Regions from separate parts of the Bradyrhizobium sp. USDA 241 genome, predicted to be linked through region 1. Evidence: predicted binding sites of a transcription regulator. Region 1 holds the regulator's gene; each other region holds the start of a gene.
The links. Region 1 encodes PhoB, which activates phosphate uptake and scavenging genes when phosphate is short. Its sites were predicted from a motif close to TGTCATNNANCTGTCAT; they were not measured.

Region 1 (4,141 bases):
GCCAGATCGAGCAGCGGGCCGAAGCGCGCTTCCAGCGCCGCATCGCCATCAATCTTGCGGCGGACGTCGCGGATGATCCGGCCAAGCCGCGTCCGCAGGAACTTGAGTTGGCGCCGGGCGCGCTTGAACTGATGAGCGTGGGTATAGCGGCCGACCATGATGGCGGCGCGTTTGGCCAGGCGCAGATAGCTCTGGCGCAGCGGCACACGGTTGCGCTTGGCGAACCCGACGAGCTTGGTGATGGCCCGATGCGTCAGCCGCGCGTCGGTCGGATGCGCAACGGCCTTGGGCTGCACCGTGGTATCGACCACCACTCGCTCCAGGTCCTTGGGACCGATGGCGCCAGTCTTGTGTGCCACCGACAGACTTTCCTGGATCAGCGCGACGAGAGCCTCCTCGCCGAGCCGCTGGCGCCAGCGCGTCATCGACGATCGATCGAACGGCAGCCGGTGGCAGAAGCTCAACTCGCCGCAGAAGTATTGGTAATAAGGGTTCTCGATCCAGCGAGCGCACAGCACCTCATCCGAGAGATTGTGCATGTGCTTCAGGATGAACAGGCCGGCGACAAGCCGCGTCGGCAGTCCAGGCTGCCCCGGACCGGTTTGGCACACCGAACCAAAGCGGTCATCCAGAAAGTTCCAGTCGATCAGCGCCGCCAACCGCACCAGCGGGTGGCCCATGTCGATGATTTGATCGAGCGCCGGAAGCAACAGGTCCTTTTGGCGATCATCCCGCGGTTTGCTCATCGCCGTCCCCAATGCCGATGACCCGCCGTCAGGGAATCACGAATCGCTCGAAAGCAAAATCCCAAAACGCAAGAAACCGCGGCCCAACACCCGGCTTTCTTGCAAAATCGAATACTTTATCGAGACAACTTCTGCCTATGTCTCAGGCCGATCTGCATTCTTCACGGACGACTAATTAGACATCCACAAAACTCAGGTCTGTTCCGCCTTCGCAAACCGATCGTCCAGCGCATAGCCGGCGCCACGGACGGTGCGGATCGGATCCTGCTCGCGGCCGAGATTGAGCAGCTTGCGCAGGCGGCCGATGTGGACGTCGACAGTGCGCTCGTCGATGTAGATGTCACGGCCCCAGACGCTGTCGAGCAGCTGCTCGCGCGAGAACACGCGGCCGGGATGCTCCAGGAAGAACTCCAGCAGACGATATTCGGTCGGGCCGAGATCAATCGGCCGGCCCGAACGCGCCACGCGGCGCTTGTCGCGGTCGAGCTCGATGTCGCCATAGGCGAGCACGGTGGCGAGCCGCTCGGGGCTGGCGCGCCTGAGCAGGCCCTTCACGCGCGCCAGCAGCTCCGGCACCGAGAACGGCTTGACGATGTAGTCGTCGGCACCGCTCGCAAGTCCCCGCACCCGCTCGCTTTCCTCGCCGCGCGCGGTCAGCATGATGATCGGCAGCTGCTTGGTTTCGGGACGGGTGCGCAGCCGCCGGCACAGCTCGATGCCCGACAGGCCCGGCAGCATCCAGTCGAGCACGATCAGATCGGGAATGTGCTCCTTGAGGCGGGTGTCGGCATCATCGCCGCGCATCACCGTCTCAACGTCATAGCCGTCGCCTTCGAGGTTGTAGCGAAGAAGCTCGGTGAGAGCTTCCTCGTCCTCAACCACCATAATGCGTGCGCCCATGTTGTCGTCGCTCCTTGGGTATTCGGCACCGCTTAGGTATTCGGCACCGTCGTGGCGAAGGTCGTCATGTCGCCCTTCGGCCGCTTGTCGGTGATCGCCTGGCCCTCGATCATGTAGAACACGGTCTCGGCGATGTTGGTGGCGTGGTCACCGATCCGCTCGATGTTCTTGGCACAGAACATCAAATGGATGCAGAAAGAGATGTTGCGCTGATCCTCCATCATGTAGGTGAGGAGTTCGCGGAACAGCGAGGTGCAGATGGCGTCGACTTCCTCGTCGCCCTTCCACACCGCCATCGCTGCCGGCAGATCGTGCGCGGCATAGGCGTCCAGCACCGACTTGACCTGCTGCTGAACGAGGTCGGTCATGTGCTCCAGGCCGCGGAACAGTTTCAGCGGATGAAAATCCGTCTCCAGCGCTGCGACGCGCTTGCCCATGTTCTTGGCGAGATCGCCGATGCGCTCGAGATCGGTCGCGACGCGCATGGCCCCGACGATCTCGCGCAGATCAACGGCCATCGGCTGGCGGCGGGCGATGGTGAGCACGGCGCGCTCCTCGATGCGCTTCTGCAGCGTGTCGAGTTCGGCGTCGGTGGCGACGACGCGCTGACCGAGCGTGACGTCGCGGCGGATCAGCGCGTCGACGGAATCGACGATCATGCGCTCGGCGATGCCGCCCATCTCGGCGACCAGGCGGGTGAGTTCCTGGAGGTCGGTATCGAAAGCCTTTGCGGTATGTTCAGAACCCATGTTCCGTCTCCTCAGCCGAACCGGCCGGTGATGTAATCCTGCGTGCGCCGGTCGCTCGGCGACGTGAAGATCTTGCTGGTGTCGTCGAACTCGATCAACTCGCCGAGATACATGAAGGCGGTCTTGTCGGAGACGCGCGCCGCCTGCTGCATGTTGTGCGTGACGATCGCGATCGTGTAGTTCTCGGACAATTCCTGGATCAGTTCCTCGACCTTGGCGGTCGAGATCGGGTCGAGCGCCGAGCACGGCTCGTCAAACAGGATCACCTCGGGCCGGACCGCGACGGTGCGGGCAATGCAGAGGCGCTGCTGCTGGCCGCCGGAGAGCGACAGGCCGGAGGCGTTGAGCTTGTCCTTGACCTCGTTCCACAGCGCGCCGCCGCGCAGCGCCTTCTCCACGCGATCGTCCATCTCGGACTTCGAGATCTTCTCGTAGAGGCGGATGCCGAAAGCGATGTTCTCGTAGATCGTCATCGGGAACGGGGTCGGCTTCTGGAACACCATGCCGACCCGGGCGCGCAGCAGATTGAGGTCGAGCTTGGGGTCGAGCATGTTGGTGTGGTCGAGCAACAGCTGGCCGGTGGCGCGCTGGCCCGGATAGAGGTCGTACATCCGGTTGAAGATGCGCAGCAGGGTCGACTTGCCGCAGCCGGACGGGCCGATGAAGGCCGTGACGCGATTGGTGCCCAGCGCCAGATTGATGTTCTTCAGCGCATGGTGCTCACCGTAGTAGAAGTTGAGGTTGCGCGCGGTGACCTTGGCAGGCGCCTCGGGCAGCGGCTGCGAGCCGGGATGAACGGTCGGCGCGCTTACGGAAACAGACATTTCACTCATTTTGCGGTCCTCTCGGCACCAAGGATGCGGGCGCCAATGTTCAGGGCAAGCACGGTCAGGGTGATCAGCAGCGCCCCGCTCCAGGCGAGTTGCTTCCAGTAGGCGTAGGGACTCTGCACGAAGTTGTTGATGGTCACCGGCAGGTTGGCCATCGTCTTGTCCAGGCTCAGACTGAAGAACTGGTTGGACAGCGCGGTGAACAGCAGCGGTGCGGTCTCGCCGGCGACGCGGGCGGTGGCGAGCAGCACGCCGGTGATGAGGCCGGAACGCGCCGCACGGTAGGCGATGCGCTTGATCACCAGCGAGCGCGGCAGGCCGAGTGCGCTGGCGGCCTCACGCAGCGGGTTCGGCACCAGCAGCAGCATGTCCTCCGTGGTGCGCACCACGACCGGGATCACGATCACGGCGAGCGCCAGCGCGCCAGCGATTGCCGAGAAGCCTCGCATCGGCACCACGACCGCACCGTAGATGAACAGGCCGATGATGATCGAGGGCGCCGAGAGCAGGATGTCGTTGATGAAACGGATGACCGAGGTCAGCCTGTCGTTGCGGCCGTATTCGGCAAGATAGGTGCCGGCGAACATGCCGAGCGGCGCGCCGATGCCGACGCCGATCACGGTCATGATCAGCGAGCCGACGATGGCGTTGCGCAGGCCGCCCTCGGTCGATCCGGGCGGCGGCGTGTCTGCGGTGAAGACCTGAAGGTTGAGCCCGGCCAGACCGTTGTAGAGCAGCGAGACCAGGATCAGCGCGAGCCAGGTGACGCCGAAGGCGGCGGCGGCGATGCAGAGGCCGCGTATGACGATGTCCCAGCGGCGGCGGCGCGAATAGATCGGGTTCATGGCTTCACTTTCCGGCCTTGGTTTCCAGGCGCATCAGCATCAGCCGCGCGGCCGCGAGCACGAAGAACGTC
Region 2 (4,141 bases), on a different contig from region 1:
TGGGACTTCTACAAGCTGGTCGGAACGGTGCCGGGCGACCGGGCTTTCACGCCGCTGTCCGACAGCAAGTGCGCGCTGTTGAAGAAGTAAGATAACGGCCCGCAGGCCTCGAGGCCTGCGGGCGACTTTCAGGGAACGCCGAAGGGACCGGGTGCGGGATCGATGCAGGCTCTATACGCTCAGCTACTGGTGGGACTGATCAACGGCTCGTTCTACGCGCTGCTCAGTCTCGGGCTTGCCGTGATCTTCGGCATGCTCAACATCATCAATTTCGCCCATGGCGCGCTCTACATGATGGGCGCCTTCGTCGCCTATTTCCTGCTGAACCTCGGCGGGATCAACTACTGGTGGGCGTTGCTGCTCGCGCCCATTATCGTCGGCATCTTCGGCATGATCCTGGAGCGGACCATGCTGCAATGGCTGACCGGGCTCGATCATCTCTACGGCCTGCTGCTGACCTTCGGCATCGCGCTGATCGTGCAGGGCGTGTTCCAGAACTATTTCGGCTCCTCCGGCCTGCCTTACGCCATTCCGGACCAGCTCAAGGGCGGCATGAATCTCGGCTTCATGTTCTTACCGGTCTATCGCGGCTGGGTCGTCGTGTTCTCGCTGGTGGTGTGCCTTGCGACCTGGTTCCTGATCGAGAAGACGCAGCTCGGCGCCTACCTGCGCGCCGCCACCGAGAATCCGACGCTGGTGCGCGCCTTCGGCATCAACGTGCCGCGCATGATCACGCTGACCTACGGTCTCGGCGTCGGCCTTGCCGCGCTCGCCGGCGTGCTCTCGGCGCCGATCAACCAGGTGCGGCCGCTGATGGGCGCCGACCTCATCATCGTGGTGTTCGCGGTGGTCGTGATCGGCGGCATGGGATCGATCATGGGCTCCATCATCACCGGCTTCGCGCTCGGTGTGATCGAGGGCCTGACCAAGTATTTCTACCCCGAGGCCTCCAACACCGTCGTGTTCGTGCTGATGGTGCTGGTGCTCTTGGTGAAGCCAACGGGACTGACGGGAAGGGCGGCCTGAGATGACAACCCTGACGGACGACACGCTGCCGGTGACCCCTCGCGCGATGCGCGACGAGATGATCGTGTTCGTGCTGATGGCGCTGCTGCTGGCGGCCGTGCCGTTCACCGGCGTCTATCCCTTCTTCGTGATGCAGGCGCTGTGCTTTGCGCTGCTCGCCTGCGCCTTCAATCTGCTGATCGGCTACGGCGGCCTGCTGTCCTTCGGCCACGCGATGTTCCTGGGCACGGCGGGCTATTGCAGCGCGCATGCGCTGAAGGTGTGGGCTCTGCCGCCCGAGCTCGGCATCCTCGTCGGCATCGCTGCGGCGTTCGTGCTGTCGATCATCACCGGCTACATCTCGATCCGCCGCCAGGGCATCTATTTCTCGATGATCACGCTGGCGCTGTCGCAGCTCCTGTACTTCATCTATCTCCAGGCCCCATTCACCCACGGCGAGGACGGCATCCAGGGCATCCCGCAGGGGCACATGTTCGGCGTCTTCGATCTCGCCAAGCCGACGGTGCTCTATTACGTCGTGCTGGCGGGTTTCCTTGCCGGCTTCCTCCTGATCTTCCGGATCATCAACTCGCCGTTCGGCGAGGTCCTGAAGGCGATCCGCGAGAACGAGCCGCGGGCGATCTCGCTCGGCTACCGCACCGACCAGTACAAGTTCCTGGCCTTCGTCCTGTCGGGCACGCTGGCGGGCTTTGCCGGTTCGCTGAAGGTGTTCGTGGCGCAGAACGCCTCGCTGACCGACGTGCACTGGACGATGTCGGGCGAAGTCGTGCTGATGACGCTGGTCGGCGGTCTCGGCACCATCTTTGGCCCCGTGGTCGGCGCCTTCGTCATTATTGCCATGCAGCAATATCTGGCAGGCTTCGGCCAGTGGGTGACGGTGATCCAGGGCGCGATCTTCGTGGTCTGCGTGCTCACCTTCCGCCGCGGCGTCATCGGCGAAATCGCGCATTACTTCCGCAGGTCCCTTTAAGCGATTGATATTGCATCAATTTCATTGGTGCGTGAAAGCGGTGGATGACCCGGCTCCGCGGGCGTGAGATGACACGCGCGCGGATCGAAAATGGTCTATGACAGTTTCATGACAGCCCTCGGGGCCTGACCATTTCCAGCCGGTAGCCTATCCCCATGATGCGTTGGTTTCGTGCGTTCCTGCCCAAGGAAGAACGGTTCTTCGACCTGTTCGACCGGCATGCCCAGACCGTGATCCAGGGCGCGATCGCGCTCCAGGGCATGCTCAATGGGGGCGAGGAGACGCCGGTCTATTGCCAGCGCGTCAACCAGTTCGAGAACGACGCCGACAACATCACCCGTGAGGTGCTGACGGCCGTGCGGCGCACCTTCATCACCCCGTTCGACCGCGGCGACATCAAGAACCTCATCACGTCGCTTGACGATGCCATCGACCAGATGCAGCAGACGGCCAAGGCCGTCATGCTGTTCGAGGTCCGCACCTTCGAGCCGCCCATGCGTGAGATCGGCGGGCTTCTGATCGAATGCGCCAATCTGGTCGGGCGTGCGCTGCCGCTGATGCAGTCGATCGGCCCGAACGTCGCCATGCTGACCGCCATCACCGAAGAGCTCGGCAAGCTGGAGGGCCGGGTCGACGATCTCCACGACATCGGCATGAAGGAGCTGTTCCTGAAGCATCGCGACGGCAATGCGATGGACTTCATCGTCGGCGTCGAGATCTACGATCATCTCGAGAAGGTGGCCGATCGCTTCGACGACGTCGCGAACGAGATCAACAGCATCGTCATCGAGCAGGTTTAGCGCATGATCCGGAAAAGTGTGCAGCGGTTTTCCGCTCAGATCATGCGCCAACTTTAAGGCAGGGCCGCCGTGGATGCCGCGTTGGGTCTTCCCGTCCTGGTCGGCTTGATCGCCGTCGCGCTGCTGTTCGACTTCCTGAACGGCCTGCACGACGCCGCCAATTCGATCGCGACCATCGTCTCGACCCGCGTGCTGCGGCCGCAATTCGCGGTGTTCTGGGCCGCCTTCTTCAATTTCATCGCCTTCATGGTGTTCGGACTGCACGTCGCCCAGACCATCGGCACCGGCATCATCGATCCCGCGGTCGTCGACGCCCAGGTGATCTTCGCAGCGCTCGTCGGCGCCATCGTCTGGAACCTCGTGACCTGGGCGCTCGGCATCCCGTCCTCGTCGTCGCACGCGTTGATCGGCGGGCTCGTCGGCGGCGGCATGGCCAAGGCGGGGATCTCGGCCGCGGTATGGAGCGGCCTGTCCAAGACGGTGCTGGCGATCGTGCTGTCGCCGCTGGTCGGCTTCCTGCTCGCCATGATGCTGGTGGCGATCGTCTCCTGGGCCTCGGTGCGCTCGACGCCGTTCGCGGTCGATCGCGCCTTCCGCATCCTGCAATTCGCCTCCGCCTCGCTCTATTCGCTCGGCCATGGCGGCAACGACGCGCAGAAGACCATGGGCATCATCGCGGTGCTGCTGTATTCGCAGGGTCATCTCGGCGCCGAGTTCTCGGTGCCGTTCTGGGTGGTGCTGTCCTGCCAGGCGGCGATGGCGCTTGGCACGCTGATGGGCGGCTGGCGCATCGTCCGCACCATGGGCCTGCGCATCACGAAACTGACGCCTATGCAGGGCTTTTGCGCCGAAACGGGGGGCGCCGCGACCCTGTTCATGGCGACCTATCTCGGAGTTCCCGTCTCGACCACCCACACCATCACCGGTGCCATCGTCGGCGTCGGCGCCGCCCGCCGCGTCTCGGCGGTCCGCTGGAACGTCGCGAGCTCGATCGTCTATGCCTGGGTGATCACGATCCCGGCCTCGGCCATCGTCGCGGCGCTGACGTGGTGGCTGGTCCAGATCTTCGTCAGGTGACGAGCTTCAGTCCGATGATCCCGGCGACGATCAGGGCGATGCTGGCAAGGCGCATGGCCGTTGCCGGCTCGCTGAACAGGACGATGCCGAGCGTTGCAGTGCCGACCGCGCCGATGCCGGTCCAGACCGCGTAGGCGGTTCCGACCGGGAGCGATTTGAGCGCAAGTCCCAGCAGGATGACGCTGCCGGCCATGGCAACCAGGGTGATCACCGATGGCACAAGCCTGGTAAATCCCTCAGTGTATTTCAGCCCGATCGCCCAGACGAT
Region 3 (4,141 bases), 220 kb from region 1:
GCCATGATCGTCGCGGCGTTCGCGATCCTCACTTACGGCCTCGTCGATCTCGACTTCTCACCGTCGCGCTTCTTCGCCGGCCTCAGCCAGCTCGGCTGGATCAGCCTGATGATGATCCCGCCCGATCCCGGCTCGTCGCTGCCCATTTATCTGAAGGCGCTCGGCGAGACGCTGTCGATCGCGTTGCTCGGCACCACGCTGGGAGCGCTGTTTGCCTTGCCGGTGAGCCTGCTGGCGGCCCGCAACATCGTGCCGTCGAGCATTCTGCGCTTTCCCGTCCGCCGGTTCCTGGATTCGATCCGCGGCGTCGATACGCTGATCTGGGCGCTGGTGTGGATCAACGTGGTCGGGCTCGGCCCGTTCGCCGGCGTGCTCGCCATCGCGGTGTCGGATTTCGGCGCCTTCGGAAAATTGTTCTCGGAGGCGTTCGAGGGCGCCGACCAGAAGCAGGTCGAGGGCATCCGCGCCTCCGGCGGCAGCGCGCTGCACGAGATCCGCTTCGGCCTGTTGCCGCAGGTCCTGCCCGTCATCGCCGGCCAGGTGCTCTACTTCATCGAATCGAACACCCGCTCGGCCACCATCATCGGCATCGTCGGCGCCGGCGGCATCGGCCTCCAGCTCGCTGAGCAGATCCGCGTGCTGGAATGGCAGAAGGTCTCGTTCCTGATCCTGATGATCCTGGTTGCGGTGGCCGCGATCGATTTCATCTCGGGCAAGCTGCGCTTTGCGATCATCGGGCGACGGGCGGTGGCCTGAACGCAGGTGCCGTTGGGTGGGCAAAGCGGCTTGTCCGCCGTAGCTCGAAGAGCGAAGGCGGAAGCGTGCCCACCGATCCTCGAATTTGCGGCGAGATGATGGGCACGGCGCAAGTACGCCTTTGCCCACCCTACGAGAATCCGGATTCGCGGAGCGAGAGCCCTCTACGACTCCACCAGAAACTCCACCCGCTCCGCAGCGAAGCGCGAGTGTTTTGTCACCAGCGGCCTGCCCTCGAGATCGTGGTCGGTCGCGTCGACCACCAGGATCGGCCGCCCCAGCGCCAGATCAAGCCGTGAGGCGTCGGTCGCGTCCACGATGCCGGCGGTGATCCGGGTCGCGCCGCGGCGGTAGTCGCGCACACCATAATGTTCGAGCAGCTTGGTCATGGAGCGCGTCGCGGCGAACACGGCGCCGGCGTCCGGAAACCGCTCCGCCGACAGCCAGGTGGTGGAGACGCAGATCGGCGTGCGGTCGGCGAGACGAATCGCCTCGATCCGCATCAAGGGCGCGCCGGTCTTCAGTCCCAGCTCCCGCGCGAGCTCGCGCGTCGCGACATCGTCGGTCGCCTCGATCAGCCGCCCATGCGGTTCGCGGCCGCCCGCACCGACGATCTCGGAAAAGCGCGTGCGCGAGCGCAGCGGATAGGCGAGCTTCTGCGCCTCGACATAGGTTCCGCTGCCGCGCTCGGCCCGCACCAGGCCGCGCTCGGCGAGGGCTGCCAGCGCGCGCCGCACGGTGTGGCGGTTGACGCGATAGGTTTCGGCGATCTCCATCTCGCCAGGCAGCTTGTCGCCGGCCGCAAAGCGGCCATCGGCGATGCCGCGCTCGATGCCGTCGGCAACGAGGCGCCATAGCGCGACGCCCGAGGAGGCTGTGTCCTGCATGCTCATGTCGCGGGAAGCCTACTCCAAAAATCACATCATTGTCACGAAACAGTCATGGCGCGTCCGTATGAAGTTGTCTATTATCATAGACAACTTCAATGCGGCAAGTTCGGTGGACCAGGTGACGCAACACAACAATCAGCAGGCCCAGCGCAAGGCCGCGATGGCGGTGCTGGCGCAAGCGGAGGCGGGCGAGATCGCCGCTCGCCTCCGCAACCTGGCCCTCCCGGCCCATCAGGATCTGCGCGTGCCCGAAAACGGGCTCGTCATGCTGCGCGGCCGGGTCGGCGGCGACGGCGCGCCGTTCAATCTCGGTGAAGCCACGGTGTCGCGTGCCGCGGTGCGGCTTACGAGCGGCGAGGTCGGGTTCGGCTACACGCTCGGCCGTGACGGTGACAAGGCGCGGCTGATCGCGTTGTGCGATGCGCTGGTCCAGTCCCGTGAATACGGCGGCGCGGTGGAGCGGGGTGTCATCGCGCCCTTGCGAGAGCAGCTTATGATTCGGCGCAAGCAGGCGGCGGCCGAGACCGCCGCGACGAAGGTTGATTTCTACACCATGGTGCGCGGTGAGGGCTGAGATCATGACCACGATTGCGGAACTGCCGCCGGGTTTTGCCGACAAGGTGCTGTCGGCGCAATCGACCTTTCGCTCCGTCATGGACGCCATGGCGCGGCCGGGCGCGGTTCAGCGCATCGTGCCGATGGCCGGAGCGCCGGGGCCGATGATGCGCGGCACCGCCGCGATCGCGCTCACGCTGTTCGACCACGACACGCCGCTCTGGCTCGATGCGCGGATGGCGGAGAGCTCCGACCTGGTGAAGTGGTTGAAATTTCATACCGGCGCGCCAGTGGTGCAGGATTGCTCGATCGCGAGCTTCGCGCTGATCAGCGACGGTACGGCGCTTCCGCCGCTCGACCGGTTTGCGCTCGGGACGAGCGAATACCCGGATCGTTCGACCACGGTGATCATTCAGGTCGATAGCCTGGCCTCCGGGCGCGGCTTCGAGCTGCGCGGCCCCGGCATCGATGGTGTCGCGACGCTGCAGGCGTCAATCAAGCCTTTCGACCTGTTCGAGCGCCTGCGGGTCAACGAGGCGCTGTTTCCGCGCGGCATCGACGTGGTGCTGGTCGCCGATGACGCCGTGGTTGCGATCCCGCGCACCACGCGCGTCGTGAGCAAAGGAAGCTGAAGCATGTATGTCGCAGTCAAGGGCGGCGAACGCGCCATCGAGAACGCCCATCGCCTGCTCGCGCATAAGCGGCGCGGTGACCAGGGCGTTCCGGAGGTCACGCTCGACCAGATATCGGAGCAGCTCGGCCTCGCCGTCGACCGCGTCATGAGCGAGGGCTCGCTCTACGATCGCGAGCTCGCGGCGCTTGCGATCAAGCAGGCGCGCGGCGATCTGATCGAAGCGATCTTCCTGGTTCGCGCCTTCCGCGCCACGCTGCCGCGCTTCGGCGCCAGCGAGCCGGTCGACACCGGCGCCATGCGGGTGCAACGGCGGGTGTCCTCGACCTTCAAGGACATTCCCGGCGGGCAGATCCTCGGGCCGACCTTCGACTACACCCATCGCCTGCTCGACCCCTCGCTCGCCGAAGGCTTCGTTCCCGACGCGCCGGCGACGGCTGAAGCGTCCACCGCCCCAACGCCGCGCGTGACCGACATTCTCGGACGCGACGGGCTGATCGAACCTTCGCCGCAGCCTGAGGAGGGCGCCAGCGTCGGCGATCTCACCCGCGAGCCGCTGAACTTTCCGGCGGATCGCGACCTGCGCCTGCAAAATCTGGCGCGCGGCGATGAAGGCTTCCTGCTGGCGATGGGCTATTCCACCCAACGCGGCTATGGCCGCAACCATCCCTTCGCCGGCGAGATCCGCTTCGGCGAGGTCGAGGTCGAGTTCATCGCGGAAGACGCCGGCTTCGCCGTGCCGCTTGGTTCGATCGAGCTGACCGAGTGCCAGATGGTCAATCAGTTCAAGGGGTCTGCGACCGAAGCGCCGTGCTTCACCCGCGGCTACGGCCTTGCCTTCGGCCAGAGCGAGCGCAAGACCATGTCGATGGCGCTGGTCGATCGCGCATTGCGGGCCCGCGAGCTCGGTGAAGAGGCGCTCGCCCCTGCGCAAGACGAGGAGTTCGTGATGTCGCACTCGGACAACGTCCAGGCGACCGGCTTCGTCGAGCACTTGAAGCTGCCGCATTACGTCGACTTCCAGTCCGAGCTCGGCCTGTTGCGCAAGCTGCGGCAGGAGTTCGCGGATGCCAATGCGCCTGATGCCATGAAGGAAGCCGCGGAATGAACGCGCCCGCCTACAATTTCGCCTATCTCGACGAGCAGACCAAGCGGATGATCCGCCGCGCGATCCTGAAAGCGATCGCCATTCCCGGCTACCAGGTGCCGTTCGCCAGCCGCGAGATGCCGATGCCCTATGGCTGGGGCACCGGCGGCGTGCAGGTCACCGCCGCGATCCTCGGTCCCCAGGACGTGCTCAAGGTGATCG

Region 2: ABIF91_RS39330 (DUF47 domain-containing protein) is a predicted target of PhoB. The motif match lies at 2,094-2,110, and genes of this name have one in related genera.
Region 3: phnF (phosphonate metabolism transcriptional regulator PhnF) is a predicted target of PhoB. The motif match lies at 1,683-1,699, and genes of this name have one in related genera.

Annotation. Positions count from the first base shown of each region.
Region 1 covers NZ_JBMGPZ010000004.1:1,849,809-1,853,949, reverse strand. Annotated here, with positions in the region: gene ABIF91_RS18455 (IS5 family transposase) at 1-746, opposite strand, end outside; gene phoB (phosphate regulon transcriptional regulator PhoB) at 939-1,646, opposite strand; gene phoU (phosphate signaling complex protein PhoU) at 1,679-2,395, opposite strand; gene pstB (phosphate ABC transporter ATP-binding protein PstB) at 2,407-3,228, opposite strand; gene pstA (phosphate ABC transporter permease PstA) at 3,225-4,070, opposite strand; gene pstC (phosphate ABC transporter permease subunit PstC) at 4,075-4,141, opposite strand, start outside.
Region 2 covers NZ_JBMGPZ010000005.1:3,597,764-3,601,904, reverse strand. Annotated here, with positions in the region: gene ABIF91_RS39345 (ABC transporter substrate-binding protein) at 1-90, shown strand, start outside; gene ABIF91_RS39340 (branched-chain amino acid ABC transporter permease) at 163-1,026, shown strand; gene ABIF91_RS39335 (branched-chain amino acid ABC transporter permease) at 1,028-1,996, shown strand; gene ABIF91_RS39330 (DUF47 domain-containing protein) at 2,152-2,796, shown strand; gene ABIF91_RS39325 (inorganic phosphate transporter) at 2,866-3,873, shown strand; gene sugE (quaternary ammonium compound efflux SMR transporter SugE) at 3,866-4,141, opposite strand, start outside.
Region 3 covers NZ_JBMGPZ010000004.1:2,073,862-2,078,002, forward strand. Annotated here, with positions in the region: gene phnE (phosphonate ABC transporter, permease protein PhnE) at 1-756, shown strand, start outside; gene phnF (phosphonate metabolism transcriptional regulator PhnF) at 921-1,649, opposite strand; gene phnG (phosphonate C-P lyase system protein PhnG) at 1,756-2,220, shown strand; gene phnH (phosphonate C-P lyase system protein PhnH) at 2,225-2,833, shown strand; gene ABIF91_RS19565 (carbon-phosphorus lyase complex subunit PhnI) at 2,837-3,940, shown strand; gene ABIF91_RS19570 (alpha-D-ribose 1-methylphosphonate 5-phosphate C-P-lyase PhnJ) at 3,937-4,141, shown strand, end outside.